Regions from separate parts of the Thiomonas sp. DCM-2 genome, predicted to be linked through region 2. Evidence: predicted binding sites of a transcription regulator. Region 2 holds the regulator's gene; the other holds the start of a gene.
What was found. Region 2 encodes sigma-54, which starts transcription at its own class of promoters, with help from an activator protein. Its sites were predicted from a motif close to TGGCANGNAANCTGCTTT; they were not measured.

Region 1 (10,832 bases), 1.2 Mb from region 2:
GTCACCCGCATCGTCACCAAGCCCACGCACATGATCGGGGGCTATGCCCAGCTCGCCTATGGCTTCAACTATTACGGCACGGTCGGCGCCAACCGCGACGAGTTCTGCATCGTGCGCAAGATGGACAAGGTGGACTGGATGGACGAGCCCGCTGGCCCGGCCTACAGCCACGAGCGCCCGCACCCCATCGAACCGCAAGCCTGACCCCACGCCAACAGGAGAAACACAATGAAAGTTCGCGCCCAGATCGGCATGGTGCTCAACCTCGACAAATGCATCGGCTGCCACACCTGTTCCGTGACCTGCAAACAGGTCTGGACCACGCGCCCCGGCATGGAATACGCCTGGTTCAACAACGTCGAATCCAAGCCTGGCATCGGCTATCCCAAGGAGTGGGAAAACCAGAACAAGTGGAAAGGCGGCTGGACCCGCACGGCGGGCGGCAAGTTGCAACCACGCCAAGGTTCACGCCTGTCCATCCTGATGAAGATTTTCGCCAATCCCAACCTGCCGGAAATCGACGCCTACTACGAGCCCTTCACCTTCGACTACGAGCACCTGCACAAGGCACCCGAACTCAAGGCTGCGCCAACCGCGCGCCCGCGCAGCCTGATCAGCGGCCAGCGGATGGAGAAGATCGAATGGGGTCCGAATTGGGAAGAAATTCTCGGAGGCGAGTTCGCCAAGCGCAGCCGCGACGCCAACTTCGAGGCAATGCAAAAAGACATCTACGGCGAGTTCGAAAAGACCTTCATGATGTACCTGCCGCGGCTGTGCGAGCACTGCCTGAACCCGGCCTGCGTCGCGTCGTGCCCATCGGGTGCGATCTACAAGCGCGAGGAAGACGGCATCGTGCTGATCGACCAGGACAAATGCCGCGGCTGGCGCATGTGCATCTCGGCCTGCCCGTACAAGAAGATCTATTACAACTGGGAAAGCGGCAAGTCGGAAAAGTGCATCTTCTGCTATCCGCGCATCGAGGCCGGCCAACCCACAGTGTGCTCGGAGACCTGCGTGGGCCGCATCCGCTATCTGGGCGTGCTGCTGTATGACGCCGACCGTATTGAAGAGGCCGCCAGCGTAGCCAACGAGAAGGATCTGTACGAGGCGCAGCTCGGCATCTTCCTCGACCCACATGACCCGCAGGTCATTGCCCAGGCTCGGCGTGACGGCGTGCCAGATGCCTGGCTCGACGCGGCAAAACGCTCGCCGGTCTACAAGATGGCGATGGAGTGGAAGATCGCCCTGCCCTTGCACCCGGAGTACCGCACCCTGCCGATGGTCTGGTATGTACCGCCGCTCTCGCCTATCCAGACTGCGGTGCAAAGCGGCATGGTGAGCGACAACGGCGCCCTGCCCGACGTGTCGCAACTGCGCATTCCGCTGCAATACCTCGCCAACCTGCTGACTGCTGGCGATATCGTTCCGGTCAAGCGTGCCCTGGAGCGCATGCTGGCCATGCGCGCCTACATGCGCGGCAAACATGTGGACGGCGCCGCCAATGTGGCCGCCATCGAGCAGGTGGGTATGCCCGCGGCGATGGTGGAAGACATGTACCGCATCCTGGCGATTGCGAATTACGAAGACCGCTTCGTCATCCCGACCGCCCACCGCGAATATGCCGAAAACGCCTTCGATCTGAAGGGCTCATGCGGCTTCACCTTCGGCAACGGCTGCTCGGACGGCGAGTCCGCGCCCTCGCTGTTCAGCGGCAAAAAACGCCGCACCTTTGCCATCAAAGCGGAGATGTAATCATGCAAGACCTATCCAGACCATTGCGCGCCCTGGCGCTGCTGCTCGACTATCCGGGCGAGGACATGCAGGCGCATCTGGCAGAAATCCGCGCCATCCTCAGCCCGCTGGAATCCGGCCAGTCTGCAGAGCGGGAATCGCTGCTGGGCCTGATCGACCACATGGCGGCCACCGATCTGATGGATCTGCAGGCCGAATTCGTCGATACCTTCGACCGTGGCCGCAGCACCTCGCTCAACTTGTTCGAGCAAGTGCATGGCGACTCGCGTGATCGCGGTCAGGCCATGGTCGATCTGCTCGCGCAATACCAGGAAGTCGGCCTCGATCTGCAAGCCAGAGAGCTACCCGACTATCTGCCGGTCTATCTCGAATATTGCTCGGTTCTCGACACGAGCGCGGCGCGGGAGGCGCTTGAAGAGGTCGCGCTCCTGGTGGCGCATCTCACCGCCGCGCTCGACCGTCGGGAATCTCGCTGGGTGGCCGTGACATCCGCCGTCTGCCGCCTCGCGGGGGTGAGCGATTGGCGGGCTCTGGTGGAGCAGCAGAGGGGGCAAGAGGCCCGCCCGCCCACCCCCGGCCCGCGCGACATCCAGCGCGAGGGCCTTCCGCCCGACTGGACGCCCGCCGGGCTCGACGCGGTTTGGGCCGAGGAACCGGTGGATTTTCTCGGCGCCTGCAATCCGCAGCATGCAACCCCTTCCGTGCAGACCGTGCAGTTCATCCCACGCGCTGCGCAACCCCACTCCGCAGGAGTCTGACATCATGAACTGGAACGACTTTTTGTTCGGCATCTATCCCTACATCGCCGGCACCATCTTTCTGGGCGTCAGTCTGGTGCGCTTCGACCGCGAGCAATATCTGTGGCGCAGCGAATCGAGCCAGATGCTGCGCACCGGCACCCTGCGCTGGGGATCGAATCTGTTTCACGTCGGCATCATCGGCCTGTTTTTCGGCCACCTCTTCGGCCTGCTCACGCCCTTGGCGTTCTTTGAAGCCTTGGGGCTGGAGCCGCATGACAAGCAGATCATCGCCATGGTCACTGGCGGCGCGCTGGGTGTGCTGATTTTCATCGGTCTGGTGTTGCTGATCTGGCGCCGTATCAGCGATCCGCGTGTCGCCGCCCACACCAAGCCGATGGACTGGGTGACGCTGCTGTGGTTGCTGGCCACCCTGCTGCTGGGTCTGTCCACCATTTTCGAGTCGGCGCAGCACACCGATGGGGTCGAAATGCTCGCCCTGATGTCCTGGGCCAAGCACATCGTGACCTTCCGTGGTGTCGAGGCGGCATCCTACATGCAACATGCATCCTGGATTTTCAAGGTGCATATCTTTTTCGGCCTGACCCTGTTCCTGATTTTCCCCTTCACTCGACTTGTGCACATCTGGAGCGGCTTCGCCTCAGTGGGTTACCTGCTGCGCCCGTGGCAACTGGTGCGCAGCAAACGCTAAAAGCTGGAGATTGACATGGAAACCAACCTCTTCAATTCCGCAGTGCCGACCGACGATGTGCTCACCCGCCTGCGCCAAAGGGCTGCCGAACTTGAACTTCAGGCAGACAGCGACGAAGCCTTGCTCGAAGCCGTGCTGCAGCACGATGTGCAGACCCCCGAGCCGGACGAGGCCGAATGCCGCCGTTATTACGCGCAACACGCCGACACCCTGCGCCAGGGCGATATGGTCGAGGCCGATCACATTCTGTTCGCGGTCACGCCGTCCACCCCCATCGACGCCCTGCGCACCAAGGCCGAGGACACCCTCTACTCCTTGATGGCCGACGCCAGCGGGTTTGCGGAACTGGCGCGCGATCTGTCCAACTGCCCGTCGGGGCAGGTGGGCGGCAATCTGGGCCAACTCACCGCCGAGCAATGCGTGCCCGAGTTCTGGCAGGCCCTCATGGAGCATGGCAAAGCGGGCCTGTTGCCGCGTCTGGTGCGTACCCGATTCGGCCTGCACATCGTGCGCATTGCCCGCATCGCCCATGGCCAGTTGCTGCCTTTTGAGGCGTTGCAGGCGCAGATTGCGCAAACGCTGCGGCAACAATCGCTGGTGCGGGCCTTGCAACTCTATGCGCAAGACCTGGAGCGACACGGGCAGCAGGACGCGGACTCCGAGCCCGCAGTTGCCTGCCCTGCGCCGCAGAACTGAGTTCGCAGCGCGCAACCAGGGCATCGTCATGTCTGCCATCTCGACGCATCACAGACCCTCGTCGGATCGTGGTGGGCGCCCGGCGTACGCAGAACTCACCGCGACGCTCATCCACACCCGGCAGCAACTTGCTCCCAAGCGATTGTTTTCTCCTGGCCCTGACGCGGCACAGCTCGACACTTATTTTCACGCGGCAGCGGCGGCGCCGGATCACGGACAGATTCTGCCCTGGCGGTTCATCGTAGTGCCGGCGGACAGTCGGGCCGGTCTCGGTGAGGTGTTTGCTCAGGCCTTGAAGGAGCGCGACCCCACCGCCAGCGACAAAGAACTGGCCGAGGCGCGCGACAAGGCGCATCGCGCGCCCTTCGTCGCGCTGGTCGTGGTGCGCGATGCCACTGACGATCATCCCGAAATTCCCTTGGCGGAGCGGCTGATTTCCCTGGGCTGTGCGATTCAGAACATCCTGCTCAGCGCCCATGCCGATGGCTTCGGCTCTGGTCTGGTCAGCGGTCAGGCTATGCAATCCACTGGCTTGCGTCAGTTCTTTGCGCTGCATGAAAACGAGCAGGCGGTGTGCTTTGTCGCCATCGGTACTGCCGACCGCAGCAAGCCGATTCGCCTGCGCCCTGCCCCTTCGGCCTTTGTTTCCATCCTGCATGACGAGCCCCGCCATGACTGACGAGTTGCTCAGCCGCCTGCGCCGCTTTCACAACGACGCCTTCCCTGCCTACCAAGCCACTTTTCAAACCCTGGTGGACGAAGGGCAGCATCCAACCACCCTGTTCATCGGCTGCTCGGATTCGCGCGTGTTGCCCTACCTGCTCACCGGCGCGGGTCCAGGCGAGCTGTTTCTGGTGCGCAATGTGGGCGGCTTCGTGCCGCCGTTTGACGGCAGCACCGGCTTTCACGGCACGGCGGCGGCCATCGAATTCGCCGTGCTCAATCTGAATGTGCAGCGCATCGTGGTGTGCGGGCACAGTCACTGCGGCGCCATCCGCGCGCTGTACGGAGACACTCCGGAAGAAGCGCACAACCTCACGTCCTGGTTACATCTGGGCCGGGATGCCATGCTTCCCGTGGCCACCCCAGGCCCCGAGGTGCTGCGCCGCACGGAGCAGCGTGCGGTCATTCTGCAGCTCGAACGCCTGATGGACTACCCCATGGTGCGTCGGCGAGTGGAGCAGCACAACCTGAGCCTGCACGGGTGGCACTACGTCATCGAGGACGGCCAGGTGGATGTGTTCGATGTGCTCAGTGGCCGCTTCATTCCGGCAACCGAATCCGAACACAGCGGCACGGGCCCCTACACCAGCGCCACCGTTGACGATGGCCGCCTGACACCACCGCTGCAGGATACCCCGGCCTGATGAACGCCCCTGGCCTGGTTGACGCCGTGCATCCGTCTGCGACGACAGGTTCTGGACACCCGGCTCCGCTGGCTGATATGGACCTGCCGCTGTTCAACTTTGAAGCGGATTACGCCAAGAGCCTGTGCTGTATGCCCATGATCGTGCGCTACAAGCTCGATGCCAGCCGCATCAAGCTCGCGCTGCAGCACTGGCAACGCTTTGATCACGCCACACGCAGGCGTCTCATCACCGAGGATCTCGATAACCCGGGAGGGCTGCGGCGCTACCGGCATCTGCTGCTGCACTCCATCGTCCATCAAGCCAAGGCACAGCCAACCCGCATGCCCGCGCGCGCGACCCACACTGTTTGGGACAGCAGACAACTTCCCGAGCGCGTGCGTCAAAGCGCACTCGACAAAGGCCTCATACTCAACGGCCCGCAAAGCTGGGCCGACCTCAGCGCATTGCAGCGCTACACCCTGTTCAAGCTCACCCGCCCAGGGCATGAGAACCGCAATTTCCGTGTGGCGCTTGAGGAGTTCGGCCTGCGCAAACCCCCGTGCTGAACCGCATCACGGCGCCGGATTTGGGACATTGAGGTGAATGTCCTCGATCGCCGCAAGCACCTGCGGCGACAGCGCGGTCCGACAGGCTCGCAGGTCTTCGTCCAGTTGTTGCACGGAAGTCGCGCCCAGAATCACACTGCCCACGCACCAGCGGCTGGAAGCGAAACCCAGCGCCAGTTGCGTTGGCGTCAGGCCTTCTGCGGCGGCCAGATCGGCATAGGCCGCCACCGCCTTGTCCACCTGCGGCTTGGCATAGCGGGCGCCAAAGCCCTTGAACAACTGCATCCGCCCGGCGCTTTGCGGATCGCTTCGGTATTTTCCCGACAGCAGACCGAAAGCCAGCGGGGAATAGGCCAGGAGCGCCACCCGCTCGCGGTAGGCCACTTCGGCGAGACCGTTTTCCCAGGTGCGATTGAGCAGGTTGTAAGCATTTTGCACACTCACCGGACGCGGCAGCCCCATGGCGTCTGCAAGGCGCAGGGCCGTCATCACGCCCCAGGGGGTTTCGTTCGACAGGCCCCAGTGGCGAATTTTTCCGGCTTGCAGACTCTCACCGAGTGCCGCCAGGGTGATTTCCAGCGGCACGGTGTCGCGCTCATTCTGCGGATCAAAGTGAAATTGACCAAACAGCGGCACATTGCGGTCCGGCCAGTGCAGTTGGTAGAGATCGACATAGTCGGTCTGCAGGCGCTTGAGCGAGCCGTCCAGCGCGCGGTGCAGGTTGTCGCGGGTGAAGCTGAGCTGGCCATCGCGGACCAGTTCAGCCCCCTGCCCGGTCCGGCGGCCTTGGTGGCGAGGAGAATCTTGTCGCGCTGTTGCGTCTTCAGCCAGGAGCCAACGTAGAGCTCGGTGCGCCCGGTGGTTTCTGCGCGAGTGGGCACCGGGTACATCTCGGCGGTGTCGAAAAAATGGACGCCCTGATCCAGCGCGAAGCTCAGCTGCGCATGTGCTTCGGCTTCGGTGTTCTGCTGACCGAATGTCATGGTGCCCAGGCAGATGCGCGGAATGTGCAGGGAGTCGTTCTGGGGTGGCGTGGAGCTTGTCATGGATGGGTCTGGGGGATGCGATTCGAGCATTGTTCAACAGGAACCGAAATTGCGTGGGCCACCTTGTACGCTTGATGTCTGCTTGATGCCCGCCCCTTCCCACACGCCCATGCCCCATACCACCCGACTGCTTGTTTTACTCGCCCACGGCTCACGCCAGCCGGAGTGGGCGCGCCCATTCGAGACCGTGCGCGATAGCGTGCAGGCCGCCCACCCCGATTTGCCGGTGAGGCTGGCGTTTCTGGAGTCCATGCAGCCTGCGCTGCGTCAGGTACTGGAGGAAGCGGGGCGTGACGGCCTCGGCCTGGTTCGTGTCGCGACGCTGTTTCTCGGTGCCGGTGGTCATCTGCAGCGCGACATTCCACGCATCGCGCGCGAAGTGCAGACGCTCTACCCCGCACTGCAGATCGAGATTGCCCCTCCCGCGGGGGACGATGCCGAGGTTCTCGCTGCGCTGGCCGCTTACGCCGTGCGCTGCGCGTCGGGTCTTGATGGCTGACCAAGAGGCGACCAGGGGCACGAAATTTGCACGAAGTCCGATATGTCACGCCCACCGCTCCCACAACGCCCCCTGACCGTTGCCATCATTTCCCCCGATCCCGCACTGGCGATGGAAGAGGGTGCGGCCAGCGATCCGCGCCAGACGCGGCGTTGCGCGCTGCTGGAGCAGGCTCTGCGGGATGCAGGCTACGCCGTGGTCGCCGTGCTGCCGGCCACGCCAACGCTGGACGAGCGCATCGCCGCGCTCAAGCCGGATCTGGTGATTGTGGACGCCGAGTCCAGCGTGCGCGATCTGCTGGAGCATGTGGTGCTGGCCTCGCGCGATACGCCGCGCCCCATTGTGCTGTTCACCGACGATGACGATACCGAAACCGCACAACTCGCCATTACTGCCGGGGTGACGGCCTATATCGTCGATGGTCTCAAGCCCAGCCGGGTGAAGCCGGTGATCGAAGTGGCGCTGGCGCGGTTCGAGCGCGAGCAGGGCCTGCGCGCCGAACTCGACGCGGCGCGCACGCAACTGGCCGAGCGCAAGCTGGTGGAACGCGCCAAGGGCATTGTGATGCAGCGGCAGAACTGCACGGAAGAAGAAGCCTTCCGCCGCATGCGCAAGCTGGCGATGGAAAAGGGCCTCAAACTCTCCGAGGTGGCCCAGCGCATCCTCGACACCGTTGGGCTGATCTGAAGCACGCGGAGCGCGCCTTCCAGGTGCGCCGCTGCACCATGCTGGCGCAGTCAAGCGGCACCTTGCACCACGGACGATCGGGCCAGCGCGCAGACCGCCGGGGGTTTCTCTGCCCTTCCCTCTGCACTGCCTTGAAGTTCGTCCTGGCACGCTGTTTGCACAGAACAGACCGTAGACCAACGGCGGTCTATGTTGAACCCACTGAGCGGATATCTCCCCCGTTCAGCTCGGCAATGATGCCTTCGTGTGCTTCGCCTCGTGTGAAGCGCCCGGAGGCTTTTTTTCGCCCGCAATTTTCAGGATCCGCCATGCGCAACCGACAAGACGCAACACCTTCGGCCACCTCTTCGGTCACACCCCAGAGCAACGACCCGGCACAACCCTTGCGCCGCACGCTCATCAAGTCAGGCGCCGCCGTGGCTGTTGCCGGCCTTCTTCCCAGCCTGCAGCCCACGGCACGCGCCGCAACCCTGGGAAAACCTGAAATGGAAGAGGTCAAGATTGGATTCATTCCCCTGACCGACTGCGCGCCCATCGTCATGGCCGCGGTGCTGGGGTTCGACAAGAAGTACGGCGTCAAGATCATCCCGAGCAAGCAGGCCTCGTGGGCCGCCGTGCGAGACAACTTGGTCACCGGCGGCATTCAGATGTCGCATGTGCTCTACGGCCTGCCGTATGGCGTACAGCTCGGTGTTGGCGGCCCGAAGAAGGATATGGCCATCCTCATGGGCCTGAATCGCAACGGGCAGGCCATCACCCTGGCCGAAACACTGGCCAAGGAAGGCATCACCACCGGGCCCGAGCTGGCCAAGGCCGTTCTGGCGAAAAAGCGCACCTACACCTTCGCGCAGACCTTTCCCACCAGCACCCACGCCATGTGGCTGTATTACTGGCTGGCCACCTACGGCATCAATCCGCTGAAGGACGACAAGGTGATCACCGTGCCGCCGCCACAGATGGTGGCCAATATGCGCGTGGGCAGCATGGATGGGTTCTGCGTCGGCGAGCCGTGGAACGCGGTGGCTATCAATCAGAAGATCGGCTTCACCGCCGTCACCTCGCAGGAGATCTGGACCGATCATCCCGAGAAGGCACTGGGCACCACCGCCGAGTTTGTCGACAAGTATCCCAACACCACCAAGGCCGTGATGGCCGCGGTGCTCGAAGCCTGCCAGTGGATTGACGCCTCGCTGGCGAACAAGACCAGGATGGCCAACACCATCGCCGCGCCCGGCTATGTGAATACCTCGGTGGAAACCATTCTGCCGCGCATCCTTGGCCGCTACACCAACGGTCTGGGCAATAGCTGGGACGACAAGCACCCGATGACGTTTTATGAGGACGGGCAGGTCAACTTCCCCTGGCTGTCCGACGGCATGTGGTTTCTCACCCAGTTCCGCCGCTGGGGCCTGATCAAGACCGACCCCGACTACCTCGCCGTGGCCAAGGCGGTGAACCGCATCGATCTGTACAAGGAAGTGGCCACCGAACTGAAGGTCCCTGTGCCCGTCAGCGCCCTGCGCACCTCCAAGCTGATCGACGGCGTGACCTGGGACGGCAAGGACCCCAAGGCCTACGCCCACAGCTTCAAGGTCAACGACCTCGCCGTCTGAGATTGATTGCCCGATGAACCAGGAGTCCAGCATGAACACCGCCGTCTTGTCCGCCCCCAGCGGGTCGTTTGAAACCGCCGCGACTGTCGAAGCCGCAGCACCCGCAGCCGTCACAACCGCAGCGCCACAGGCCGCGCCCGCCTTCCGCACCCAGAGCCCGGCGGAGCGGCAACGGGCGAAAAACCGCCAGATCGCCCTGCGCATCGTCGCTCCGCTGATGGGTCTGGCGCTGTTGCTGCTGGTCTGGGAAGTGGCGGCCGAGCACAGCAGCCAGTTCCCCTCGCCGCTGGTCACCTGGCATTCGGCGCAGAAGGTGTTCGCCCACCCCTTCTATGACAACGGGCCGAACGACGTGGGCATCGGCTGGAACCTGCTGGCCTCGCTGCAGCGCGTGGCGTATGGCTTCGGCCTGGCGGCGCTGGTGGGCATTCCGCTGGGCTTCGCCATAGGCCGGGTGCAGTTTCTGAACCGCATGCTCTCACCGCTCATCAGCCTGCTGCGCCCGGTATCCCCCTTGGCCTGGCTGCCGATTGGGCTGTACGTGTTCAGCAACGCTCCGGCAGCGGCCATCTACACCATTTTCATCTGCTCCATCTGGCCGATGATGATCAACACCGCCATTGGCGTGCAGCGCATCCCGGCGGATTACATGAACGTCGCACGCGTGCTTGATCTGTCTACCTGGAAGGTGTTCACCAAGATCCTGCTGCCCTCGGTCATGCCCTACATGATGACTGGCGTGCGTCTGTCGGTGGGCACCGCCTGGCTGGTCATCGTCGCCGCCGAAATGCTGACCGGAGGCACCGGCATCGGCTTTTGGCTATGGAATGAGTGGAACAACCTCAACTTGGCACACATCCTGATCGCCATCCTGGTCATCGGCATCACTGGCATGGTGCTCGAAGGCGCGCTGATGCTGATTGCGCGGCGCTTCAGCTACGACGAGGCGCGCTGACCTCTGCCACCCATTCAAGAGGGATTCATCATGGAACGTTTCATCATTGTGCAACAGGTCGAAATGGTGTTCGACACCACGCGCGGCCCCTTCCACGCCCTCAAGGGCATCAACCTGGACATCGCCCGTGGCGAGTTCATCAGCCTGATCGGCCATTCCGGCTGCGGCAAGAGCACCCTGCTCAACCTCATTGCCGGTCTCACTCTGCCGACCTCCGGCG
Region 2 (10,832 bases):
GCCGACCGGAATCAGCCGATTCATATCGAGGCCGATGCCATGCGCTATGACGACGCGCATCAGACCAGCGTGTTCACGGGCAATGTGGTGGTGACCAAGGGCACGCTGGTGCTGCGTGCGGCGACGGTGGACGTGCGCCAGGCGCCGGACGGCTATCAATACGCCACGGCGATTGCCGCGCCGGGCCAGCTGGCCACCTTCCAGCAGCAACTCGATACCGCGCCTGGGCAGCCGTCGCAGACCATGGATGGCGCAGCGCAGCGCATCGAATATGACGGCAAGACCGATGTGGTGACGTTTCGCGGACAGGCCATGCTCAGCCGTCTGGTGGACGGCAAGCTCACGGATCGCAGTCAGGGCAATGTGATTGCCTACAACCAGATCACCGATGTGTTCACCGTCGAGGGCGGGGCGCAGGGTGCGACAGCGACCAATCCTGGAGGCAGGGTGCGTGTCATGCTGAGCCCGCAGGCCACGGCCCCGGCGTCGTCGGCACCGACATCGCCGCCCGCGCTGAAGGTCACGCCGAAAATGGGGGCGCAACCTTGAGCGCCCAGCCGAGTGTCTCGCCGCAGACTCCGGTGCGCGGTGGGCTGGAGCCGGTTGCCGTCGCGCCTGACCGGCACGGACGCGAAGCCCGGCCCGCAACGGGTCCCGAACTGGACGTGCAGCATCTGCAAAAGCGCTACGCCGGCCGGCAGGTCGTGCGCGACGTGAGCTTTCGCGTGCGCTGCGGCGAGGTGGTCGGTCTGCTGGGGCCGAACGGTGCGGGCAAGACCACCTCGTTCTACATGATCGTCGGCCTGGTGCGGCCCGATGCCGGTCGCATTCACATCGACGGCCAGGATGTCACCGATTTGCCCATGCACCGCCGCGCCCGCATGGGGCTGTCCTACCTGCCGCAGGAGGCGTCGATCTTCCGCCGCATGACCGTGGCCGAGAATGTGCGCGCGGTGCTCGAACTGCAGCGCGACGCGCAGGGGCGGCGCCTCGGCAAGGACGAGATTCGCGCGCGCGAGGAGCACTTGCTGCGCGAGCTGCATGTCGAGCACTTGCGCGACAGCCCCGCGCCGGCGCTGTCGGGGGGCGAGCGGCGGCGGGTGGAAATCGCCCGTGCGCTGGCCACGCAGCCGCGTTTCATTCTGCTCGACGAGCCGTTTGCCGGCATCGACCCGATCGCGGTGATCGAGATCCAGCGCATCGTCCAGTTCCTCAAGGAGCAGGGCATCGGCGTGCTGATCACCGACCACAATGTGCGCGAAACCCTGGGCATCTGCGACGCGGCCTGCATCATCAGCGAAGGGCAGGTGCTGGCCCAGGGTGATCCGCAATCCATCATCGACAACCCCGCGGTGCGCAAGGTGTACCTCGGTGAAAACTTCCGCATGTAGTTCGCGATGAAGCCGTCGCTGAATCTGCGCCTGTCCCAGCATCTGGCGCTCACGCCCCAGCTGCAGCAATCCATCCGTCTGCTGCAGCTCTCCACCCTGGAGCTCACGCAGGAAATCGAGGGTCTGCTCGAATCCAATCCTTTCCTTGAAAACGAGGAGACGGATGACGGCACTGCGGCCGCGCCCACTGCCGAGCAGTCCGCGCCGCTGCAGCCAGACTCGCCCACCCTGCTTGCCAATGAGGGGCATGAGTCTGCTGCCGAGTTCGCCACCGAACCCGCCGCCGAGCTGCAACTGGAGACGCAGGACTGGACGGCCAGCAGCGGCGAGACCGATCACGGCGCCGACACCGATGCCGATGCCGACTCCTGGGTCAGCTCGGGGCAGTCTTCCGGCGGCGGGGACGACGACGAATTCAGCGCCATCGACCGGGCTTCCGAGCATCTCGGTCTGCGCGATCACCTGCGCGGTCAGCTCGCCGGGCTGGCGCTGAGCGCCATCGACCGCGCCGCTGCCGAGGCCATCATCGACTCGCTCGATGACAACGGCTATCTGCCCGAGACCATGCTGGAGCTGGCGCAGGCGCTCGCACCCGAAGCCGGGGAGGACCAACTCGAAGACCTTGCCGATGCGCTGACCACCGCAATGCGGCTGATCCAGAGCTTCGATCCGCCGGGCGTTGCTGCACACGATTTGCCCGAGTGCCTGTGCCTGCAACTGCAGCGCCAGCCGCCCTGTCCGGTGCGCGACATGGCCCTGCAGATTTGCCGGGACGGCCATCTCGACCTGCTGGCGCGGCGCGACTGGCGCAAGCTCGAACGTCAGCTCGGTGCCGACGAGGCCATGTTGCGCCTCGCGCAGCAACGCATCGCCCAGCTCGAACCGCATCCGGGCGGCGCCTTTCGCAGCGACGCGGCGCAGGCGGTCACGCCCGATGTCATCGCCCGCAAGACTGCGCGGGGCTGGACGGCCCAACTCAATCCCGAGGTCATGCCCAGGCTGCGGGTCAACCAGATTTACGCCGATGCCCTGCGCCGCGCCCGCGACAGCGGCACCGCGATGCAGGGCCAGTTGCAGGAGGCGCGCTGGTTCGTCAAGAACGTGCAGCAGCGCTTCGAGACCATTGAGCGCGTGGCGCAGACCATTGTCGAGCGCCAGCAGCGTTTTTTCGACTTCGGCCCCGTGGCCATGCGTCCGATGGTGCTGCGTGAAATCGCTGATGAACTCGGGCTGCACGAATCCACCATCTCGCGCGTCACCACGCAGAAATTCATGCTCACGCCGTTTGGCACGGTGGAGCTGAAATACTTTTTCGGCTCCGGCCTGAGCACCGAGGCCGGCGGCAACACCTCATCGACCGCCGTGCGCGAACTCATCCGCCGTCTGGTGTCCGAGGAAGACAGCACCAAGCCCCTGTCCGACAGCGAACTCGCCGAGCGCCTCACCCAGCAGGGCGTGCAGGTGGCGCGCCGCACCGTGGCGAAATACCGCGAGGCGCTGCGCATCGCCCCGGCCAATCTGCGCAAGAGCGGTTGAGCCGCGCCGCCTGCTGGTCGGTCTGCATCGGCAAGCGCTCACCCTGCGCTAAGTCTGCTTTCCCAGAATGCCGTGATCGCGCAACACGCGACCACACAACAACACCACACGGCATTCAGGGAGTTTCTCATGCAACACACCGCACTGGCAGCGCAGCCCGACTGGGCGCAGGCGATCAAGGTTCCGGTCGTCATCACCCTCTATTTCTGGTTGATCAAGATCATGGCCACCACGGTGGGTGAAACCGCCGCCGACTTTCTCTCGGTCGATCTGCATGTCGGACTGGTCGGTACCACGGTGGTGATGACGGTGTTGTTCCTCGGTGTGCTGACCGCGCAGATGCGTGCGCGCCGCTACGTTCCCTGGCTGTACTGGTTGACCGTGACCCTCATCAGCGTGGTCGGCACGCTGATCACCGACAACCTCACCGACCATCTGGGCGTGCCGCTGCCGGTCAGTACCGTGCTGTTCGCGCTGGCACTGGCGGCGACGTTCGTGGGCTGGTGGGCGAGCGAACGTACCCTGTCGATCCACAGCATCGACACCCCGCGGCGCGAGGCGTTCTACTGGGCGGCCATCCTGTTCACATTTGCGCTGGGCACGGCCGGGGGCGATCTGGCCGCCGAGCGCCTGCAACTCGGCTACGTCCTGTCTGCGCTGCTTTTCGGCGGCGCCATCGCTGCGGCGGCGGCAGCCTTCTCTCTGTTCAAGGCCAGCGCAGTGACCACGTTCTGGATCGCCTACATCCTCACCCGTCCGCTGGGTGCGACCTTCGGCGACTGGCTGTCCAAGCCTGGCAGCGAAGGCGGCCTCGGCCTGGGGACGATGGGAACCAGCGCGCTGTTCCTGGGGGCCATCATGCTGCTGGTGGCGTATCTCACCAAGACCCGACGCGACGCAAAACCGGCTGTCTGAGCGCTGCTCAATTCGCCTGGCGTGCAGCCTGCAAGGCGCGCTGCAGGCTGCTGCGCACCTGATCGAAGGCCTGCTGCACGCCCGCTGCGGACTGGGTCGCCGCGTCCGGGTCTGCGGCTGCGGCGGTCTCGCCCAGCCATCGTGCCAGCCGCAGGGTGTCGAGCGCTTCGCCCAGATCGGTCTGCAGGGCGCTGGTGAGCTTGAGCCAGGCCTTGCCCTGCTTGCCCAGAACGTCTTCCGTCCAGGGGGCGAGCCATTCCAGCGCGTAGCGCAAATGCTTGGCCTTGAGCCGCAGGGTGTGCAGCGCGCTCCACGGCGCGTCGAGCGGGGCTGCGGCCTGACCGTCCCAGATGGCCAGCAGCTCGGCCCAGCGCTGCGGGTGCAGTTGCAGGTCGCTGCGGTCAAAGCGCAGCAGGCGGCGCGCCAGTTGATCGGTGGACTGATCGGCGGCAATGACCTGACCGCTGCTCCAGCATTCCGCCCAGCGTGCCTGCGCCAGCAGCGCGCGGCCGAAGCGGGCGCTGCGCAGATAGCCCAGCAGCGCCAGCAGATGCGCGCTGCGCTTTTGTTGCAGGTGGTGGGGCCGCAGCGCGCTGGCATCCGGGTGCTGCTGCATGGCCAGAGCCTGTTCCAGGCAGACATCCACATCGCGCACGGCGCCCAGCAGTTGTCCCGCCCAGCGCCATTCGCTGCGCAGCCAGCGGCAGGCAGCGCGTTGTGAGGACGGCCCGGTGGTTTGCAGCAGTTGCAGCAACACGCGCAGGCGGCGCAGTTGCAGGCGCATCTGGTGCACGGTCTCTGGCTGCGGACGGGTCTGCAACAGCTCCGCGCCCACGGCCAGCACGGCGGCCGATTGCTGCAAAGCGCCCGCCATCGCCTGCCCGCCCTCTGGAAGCGGCGCGAGTTCGCGCGCCAGCGGCGGCAGCTGCAGCGTGCTCAGCCCGGCGGCATGCGCGGCCACCTGCATCTTGCTGATGGGGGAGAGCAGCAGCGGCAGGTCCTGTGCCAGCGTCCAGGCGAGGTCGAAGGCGTGCGGCCAGTGGCCGTCGAGCAGTTCGATTTCCAGTTCGCTGATCGGCAGGCTGGGTGCATCTGCGGCGATGCCGCCGAGCGCCTGCCCGTCATCGAGGCAGACTTCGAGCCGCGTGCCCTGCCAGTCGAGATGCCAGACGGTGCGCTGGACCCGGGTGCCCAGCACGGCGCGCAGACTGTGCGCCAGCACATCGGCGTCTCCCAGTGTGGCGAGGCGGGTGTGGTGCAGGCGTTCCAGAGCCGCGGCGTCGGGCGCGTCGCTGTCGATGTCGAACTCCCATTCGCCACGGGTGAGTTGCAGGCCCTGGGCCGGGCTGCTCTTGAGCGTGAGGATGCGCCGGCCGTCCCCCGTGTGACGCACACGCAGCGCCATCCCTGCCTTGCGCAAAGTGTGCTCCGTGGTGTCGAAGTACCAGCTTTGCAGCGCGTGCACCTGAGGCGGGCGTGCCAGGGCGAGCAAGACCGGGTGTGTGCGTACCGCGTCGTGCAGGGTGGGGTCGAGTCGGAATTTGAGTTCGCGTTCCTGGCTCATGGCTGAAGGTGTTCGAAAGATGATGCGCCCGATTTGAACCGGTCGCAGGGCGTGGCACAAGCGGCTGCGTCAAGCAGGGCGAGCAATTTCTCTGTGACGGTCACGCGGATGACATATTGACGCGATGCAATGCGCGGCATGGCTACCGACACCCTGTCCCGACTGATGCGAAGCAGCGCAGCGTTCCCGGAAGACCTCAAGGCCAGCAAAGCTGCAGCGGCTGCCCTTCAGGCGGAACCATCTCAGGGTGGCGGCGACGCCGAGCCCGAGGTGAGATGGCGCACGCTGTGGCTGTCGGACATCCATCTGGGCACGCGCGATTGCAAGGCGCCGCAGCTGCTCGAATTTCTGCGCCATTGCAGCGCCGACACCATCTATCTGGTCGGCGACATCATCGACGGCTGGCAGCTCAAGAAAAAAGGCATTTACTGGCCGCAGGCGCACAACGACGTGGTGCAGAAGCTGCTGCGCAAGGCGCGCAAAGGCACGCGGGTGGTGTTCGTTCCGGGCAACCACGACGAGTTCGCCCGGCCGTATGACGGCCTGCACTTCGGCGGTATCGAGGTGATCAACCAGGTGCGGCATGTCACCGCCGACGGCCGCACGCTGCTGATCGTGCACGGCGACCAGTTCGACAGCGTGGTGCTCTATGCCAAATGGCTCGCGCATCTGGGCGACGCCGCCTACATGTTCAGCCTCAAGCTCAACCGCTGGCTCAACCACGCGCGGCTCAGGCTCGGCCTGCCGTACTGGTCGCTGTCGCAATACCTCAAGCACAAGGTCAAGGCGGCGGTGAACACCATTTCCAGTTTTGAAACCCTGCTCAGCGACGAGGCGCGCCGCCAGCAGTGCGACGGTGTGGTGTGCGGCCACATCCACCGCGCCGAGCTGCGCAGCGAGGAGCATCAGATCTACGCCAACTGCGGCGACTGGGTGGAAAGCCTCACCGCCCTGGTGGAAGACTTCGACGGACGCCTCAAGTTGCTGCACTGGAACGTCGGGCTGCGCGTGCTGGCCGAACTGCCTCCGCAGTCGCCGGCACAGCACGTGCCGCAGTCCGTCGGCGCGCAGGTGGTGCCTGCATGATCGCGTCGACCGTGACACCCGGCGCGGCTGCAGCCGCCGAAAAGCCCTGGCCTGCCGCAGCAGGCACGCCACCGCTGCGCATTCTCATCGTCACCGACGCCTGGGAGCCGCAGGTCAACGGCGTGGTGCGCACCCTCAAGACCACCATCGGGCAGTTGCGCGACATGGGCCAGGAGGTCGAGGTGGTCGAGCCGGGCAGCTTCCGCACCATTCCCTGTCCGACCTACCCCGAAATCCGCCTCAGCCTGCGACCGCGGGCGCAGATCATGCAGCGCATCACCGCCTTCATGCCCGATGTGGTGCATGTGGCCACTGAAGGCCCGCTGGGACAGGCGGCGCGCAAGGTGGCGCACCGGCTGGACATTTCGCTGACCACGGCCTATCACACCCGTTTTCCCGAGTATGTGCAGGCCCGGTTTCGTGTGCCGCTGAGCTGGACCTATGCCTACCTGCGGCGTTTCCACAACGCCGGGCGCGCGGTGCTCGTGCCCACGCAGGTGGTGCAGTGCGACCTGCAGGAGCGCGGCTTCCGCAATGTGCGCTTGTGGTCGCGCGGGGTCGATCACCGCATGTTCTACCCGCGTGAAGGCGAGCGGCTGGACGGCAAGCCGCCGATCTTTCTGTATGTGGGCCGGGTGGCGGTGGAGAAGAACATCGACGCCTTTCTGCAGCTCGACCTGCCCGGTACCAAGTGGGTGGTGGGCGAAGGGCCGGAGCTCGAACGCATCCGCCGGCAATACCCCGACGTGCGCTTTCTCGGTGTGCTCACACAAGATGAATTGGCCCGGGTCTACTCCGGCGCCGACGTGTTCGTGTTTCCGAGCAAGACCGACACCTTCGGTCTGGTGTTGATCGAAGCCCTGGCCTGCGGCTGCCCGGTGGCCGCCTATCCCGTGACCGGCCCGCTGGACGTGATCGGCGACAGCCCGGCCGGCGCGCTCGACCACGATCTGAAAGCGGCCTGTCTGCGCGCCCTGCAGATTCCGCGCAGCGTGGCGCTGGCGCACGCGCGCAAGTTCACCTGGGAAGCCGCGTCGAAACAGTTTCTCGACCACCTGCGCAAGGCGGTGCGCGAAGGCGCGGCGGCGCACGCGGGGCACTGAGCACATGGCCCAGCAGCGCGAGCGCGCGCCTGCCTCCAAGCCGGACGCGGCCCCCAATCCGTACAAGACGCGCACCGGTCTGTCGCGTGTCTATCACGCCGGAATCAACTCGATCAGCGGCCTGCGCGCGGCGTGGCAGACCGAGTCGGCCTTCCGCCAGGAACTCACCCTGGCGGCTCTCCTGCTGCCACTGGCGCTGTGGCTGGGCCAGACCTGGACCGAGCGCGCGCTGCTTGCGGGCAGCGTGTTGCTGGTGCTGATCGTCGAACTGCTCAACACCGCGATCGAATACACGGTGGATCGCGTGTCGCTGGAGCGGCACGACCTGAGCAAGACCGCCAAGGACCTGGGCAGCGCCGCAGTGCTGCTCACCCTGCTGCTGTGCGTGCTGGTGTGGGCCGCTGTGCTGCTGCCGCGCTGGCTTTGACCCGCGCGCTGCGCCGCAGGCGCTGCCTGCCTAAGATGTGTGACATTTTTTGATTCGCCGCATCCCATGGACACCACCGCCAGCCTGCAACGCATCGCCCGCCTGTTCGAGCAACTCAGCGCCGACCGGCTGGACGTGCTCGCGCAGATCTACGCCCCGCATGCCACCTTCCAGGACCCGTTCAACCGCGTGCAGGGGCTGGGTGCGATCACCGCGCAGTTCGCGCACATGTATGCCAAGCTGCATGCCCCGCGCTTTGTGGTGCGCGAGGTGACGGCGCAGGCCGAGGTGGGCTGGATGACCTGGGATTTCCATTTCGCGCTGCGCTCCGGAGCGCAGGCGCACACCATCCCGGGGGCAACGCGGTTTGCGCTCGATGCGCAGGGCCTGGTGATCGACCACCGCGACTATTGGGATGCCTGCGATTTCTACGCCACCGTCCCCTTGCTCGGTGCCGTGGTGCGTCGGCTGAAAAAAGCCGCGGCGAGCTGAATCAGTTCAGCCAGCCCTTCTTGCGGAAATACCAGAACGGCGCGATGACGGTGAGCACCATCAGCCCCAGCGCGAACGGATAGCCATAGGCCCAGTCGAGCTCGGGCATGGCCTTGAAGTTCATGCCATAGATGCTCGCGATCAGCGTGGGCGGCAGCATCGCGACCGAGGCCACCGAAAAGATCTTGATGACCTTGTTCTGGTTGATGTTGATGAAGCCCACGGTGGCATCCATCAGGAAGTTGATCTTGTCGAACAGAAACGCGGTGTGGCCGTCGAGCGAGTCGAGGTCGCGCAGGATTTGCCGCGCTTCCTGCGACTGCTCGGCGCTGAGGTGGCGGCTGCGCAGCAGAAAGCTCAGCGCCCGGCGCGTGTCCATCACATTGCGGCGGATGCGGCCGTTCAGGTCTTCCTGCAGCGCAATGCCGGTCAGTGCCTCGGAGGCGTCCTGGTCGCTGGGGCGCGGCTTGAGGATGTGCGCGCCGATGGCCTCCAGATCGTCGTAGATGCCTTCCAGCGTGTCGGCGGAATACTCGGCGTCGGTCAGGTAGAGCGCCAGCAGCACGTCGGTGGCGTTTTCGATCAACCCCGGCATGCGTCGCGCCCGCAGCCGCAGCAGGCGGAACACGCTGAGGTCGTGGGTGTGAATGGAAAACAGCACACTGCCGTGGATGATGAAGGCCACGCGCTCGTTGCGCGGCCGCTCCTCGTCGCTGATCAGAAAGTCCGAGCGCAGGTGGAGCTGGTTCTCATCCTCCTCCTCGTAGAACCGGGCAGATTCCTCCAGATCCTGGTCGAGCACATCGGCCGGGATGATCAGGCCAAAGCGCGCCTTGACCCAGCCCAGCTCGCGCGGCGTGGCCGACTCCAGATCGACCCACACTGGCTGCAACCCAGCGAGCGCCTGCGAATCGACCACCTCCTGCTGCACCAGGCGGCCGTTCTTGAGGGTGAACACATTGAGCATGGGCATGCATTATGCGCAATGCAGATCACGGCGCGTCACCGGGTTGGGCCATGGGCAGGGCAAAAAACGCGGCGATCGCCTCGCGCTGCGCCAGCGCATCGGCCCGGCCGAGCTCCACCAGCGCTCGCAGATAGTCCGGGGTGAACAGCAGATAGCTGGCCAGCGCCGCGCCGCTGCCCGTGCCCATGCCGACCGCCTGCAGCAGCAGCCGGGCGCTGCGCGGCATGCTGTGCCAGTGTTGCGCAGCGATGGCGCTGATCGACACCGAAGGCAGCAGGGTCAGTGTGGGCAGCGGGCGGTAGGGCAGTGCAGCCCGCACTTCGGTTGGCAGGTCGGCGAGCATGCGGTTGATGCGCTGTGCCTGCTGCGCATCGGCGCGCAGGGTGTCGAGAAACACGCTGGACATGGCATGCGCGGCGATTTCCGCCACGCTCGGGTACGGCGGCAGATGCGTGCGCATTGCCCCTGCCTGCGCATGCGGCTCGGCCACGCCGATGGCCACCGCGCGCTCGGCCCCCAGGTGGATGGCCGGTGCCAGCGGCGCGAGCTGGCGCATGGCGCCGTCGCCAAAAAACTCCGGCCCCATCTCGCCCCACAAGGGTGTTGCCGGAAACACGAAAGGCAGGGCGCTGGAGGCCAGGAGATGCTCGACCCCGATGGGCTGAGCAATGCCCCACAGTCCGGGTCTGCGCCACGGTTGCACATCGGGCCGAGCCTGGAAAAAAGTGATATGCCGCCCACTGGTGTAGCTGGAGGTGGCCACCGCCAGCGCGCGCAGCGCACCGCTTTGAATTGCGGCGTCCACCGCATTGAAATGCAGCAGCCGCCCCAGGGTATCGGCCAGTGGCGTGTTGTCGAGCAGCGCGCGCGGGTTCTGCTTCCACAGCCAGCCGAAGGCCATCAGCCCCAGCCAGCGCAGGCCGCCACGCAGCAGGTGCAGCGTGCCGACCTCGAAGACTTCATGCGCCTGCAGGGTGCTCCACAGGGTCTGCAACTCGCGCAGCGCCAGCGGCCATTCGGCGCAGCGGCTGGCGAAGTACGCGGCGTTGATCGCTCCTGCCGACGTGCCGCAGATCACCGGAAACGGGTTGCGCTGCGCGGGCCATCCCTGCGCCTGCAGGATGTCGCCGATGCCGCCGAGCACCCCAGCCTGATACGCGGTGCGCGCCCCGCCACCGAGCAGTACCAGCGCCGTGCCCTGCGGCAACGGCTTGGATTCGGCGGCGAGGGTGTTGGGCATTGCGGCGGGTCGATCTGTCCCTATCGCACGAAGCGGTACACCCCGTCCTGCTGCAGTCGGCGCAGCGCGCCGTCGAACCAGAGCTTGTGCAGATGCGCGATGGACTCACCC

Region 1: the regulator sigma-54 is predicted to act here: its motif matches at 8,189-8,206, upstream of AC1ZQA_RS11955 (CmpA/NrtA family ABC transporter substrate-binding protein).

Annotation. Positions count from the first base shown of each region.
Region 1 is NZ_CM165962.1:2,466,349-2,477,180, forward strand. Features, by position in the region: gene AC1ZQA_RS11900 (nitrate reductase subunit alpha) at 1-204, shown strand, start outside; gene narH (nitrate reductase subunit beta) at 229-1,752, shown strand; gene narJ (nitrate reductase molybdenum cofactor assembly chaperone) at 1,755-2,510, shown strand; gene narI (respiratory nitrate reductase subunit gamma) at 2,515-3,201, shown strand; gene AC1ZQA_RS11920 (peptidylprolyl isomerase) at 3,217-3,897, shown strand; gene AC1ZQA_RS11925 (nitroreductase family protein) at 3,926-4,576, shown strand; gene AC1ZQA_RS11930 (carbonic anhydrase) at 4,569-5,264, shown strand; gene AC1ZQA_RS11935 (nitrate reductase associated protein) at 5,264-5,812, shown strand; partial or broken gene AC1ZQA_RS11940 (aldo/keto reductase) at 5,819-6,858, opposite strand; gene AC1ZQA_RS11945 (sirohydrochlorin chelatase) at 6,968-7,357, shown strand; gene AC1ZQA_RS11950 (ANTAR domain-containing response regulator) at 7,400-8,044, shown strand; gene AC1ZQA_RS11955 (CmpA/NrtA family ABC transporter substrate-binding protein) at 8,353-9,657, shown strand; gene ntrB (nitrate ABC transporter permease) at 9,689-10,612, shown strand; gene AC1ZQA_RS11965 (ABC transporter ATP-binding protein) at 10,643-10,832, shown strand, end outside.
Region 2 is NZ_CM165962.1:370,699-381,530, forward strand. Features, by position in the region: gene lptA (lipopolysaccharide transport periplasmic protein LptA) at 1-549, shown strand, start outside; gene lptB (LPS export ABC transporter ATP-binding protein) at 594-1,391, shown strand; gene AC1ZQA_RS01865 (RNA polymerase factor sigma-54) at 1,398-2,927, shown strand; gene AC1ZQA_RS01870 (COG4705 family protein) at 3,057-3,842, shown strand; gene AC1ZQA_RS01875 (CYTH and CHAD domain-containing protein) at 3,850-5,406, opposite strand; gene AC1ZQA_RS01880 (UDP-2,3-diacylglucosamine diphosphatase) at 5,545-6,492, shown strand; gene AC1ZQA_RS01885 (glycosyltransferase family 4 protein) at 6,567-7,595, shown strand; gene AC1ZQA_RS01890 (diacylglycerol kinase) at 7,600-8,022, shown strand; gene AC1ZQA_RS01895 (nuclear transport factor 2 family protein) at 8,089-8,514, shown strand; gene corA (magnesium/cobalt transporter CorA) at 8,516-9,481, opposite strand; gene AC1ZQA_RS01905 (patatin-like phospholipase family protein) at 9,507-10,721, opposite strand; gene AC1ZQA_RS01910 (MBL fold metallo-hydrolase) at 10,742-10,832, opposite strand, start outside.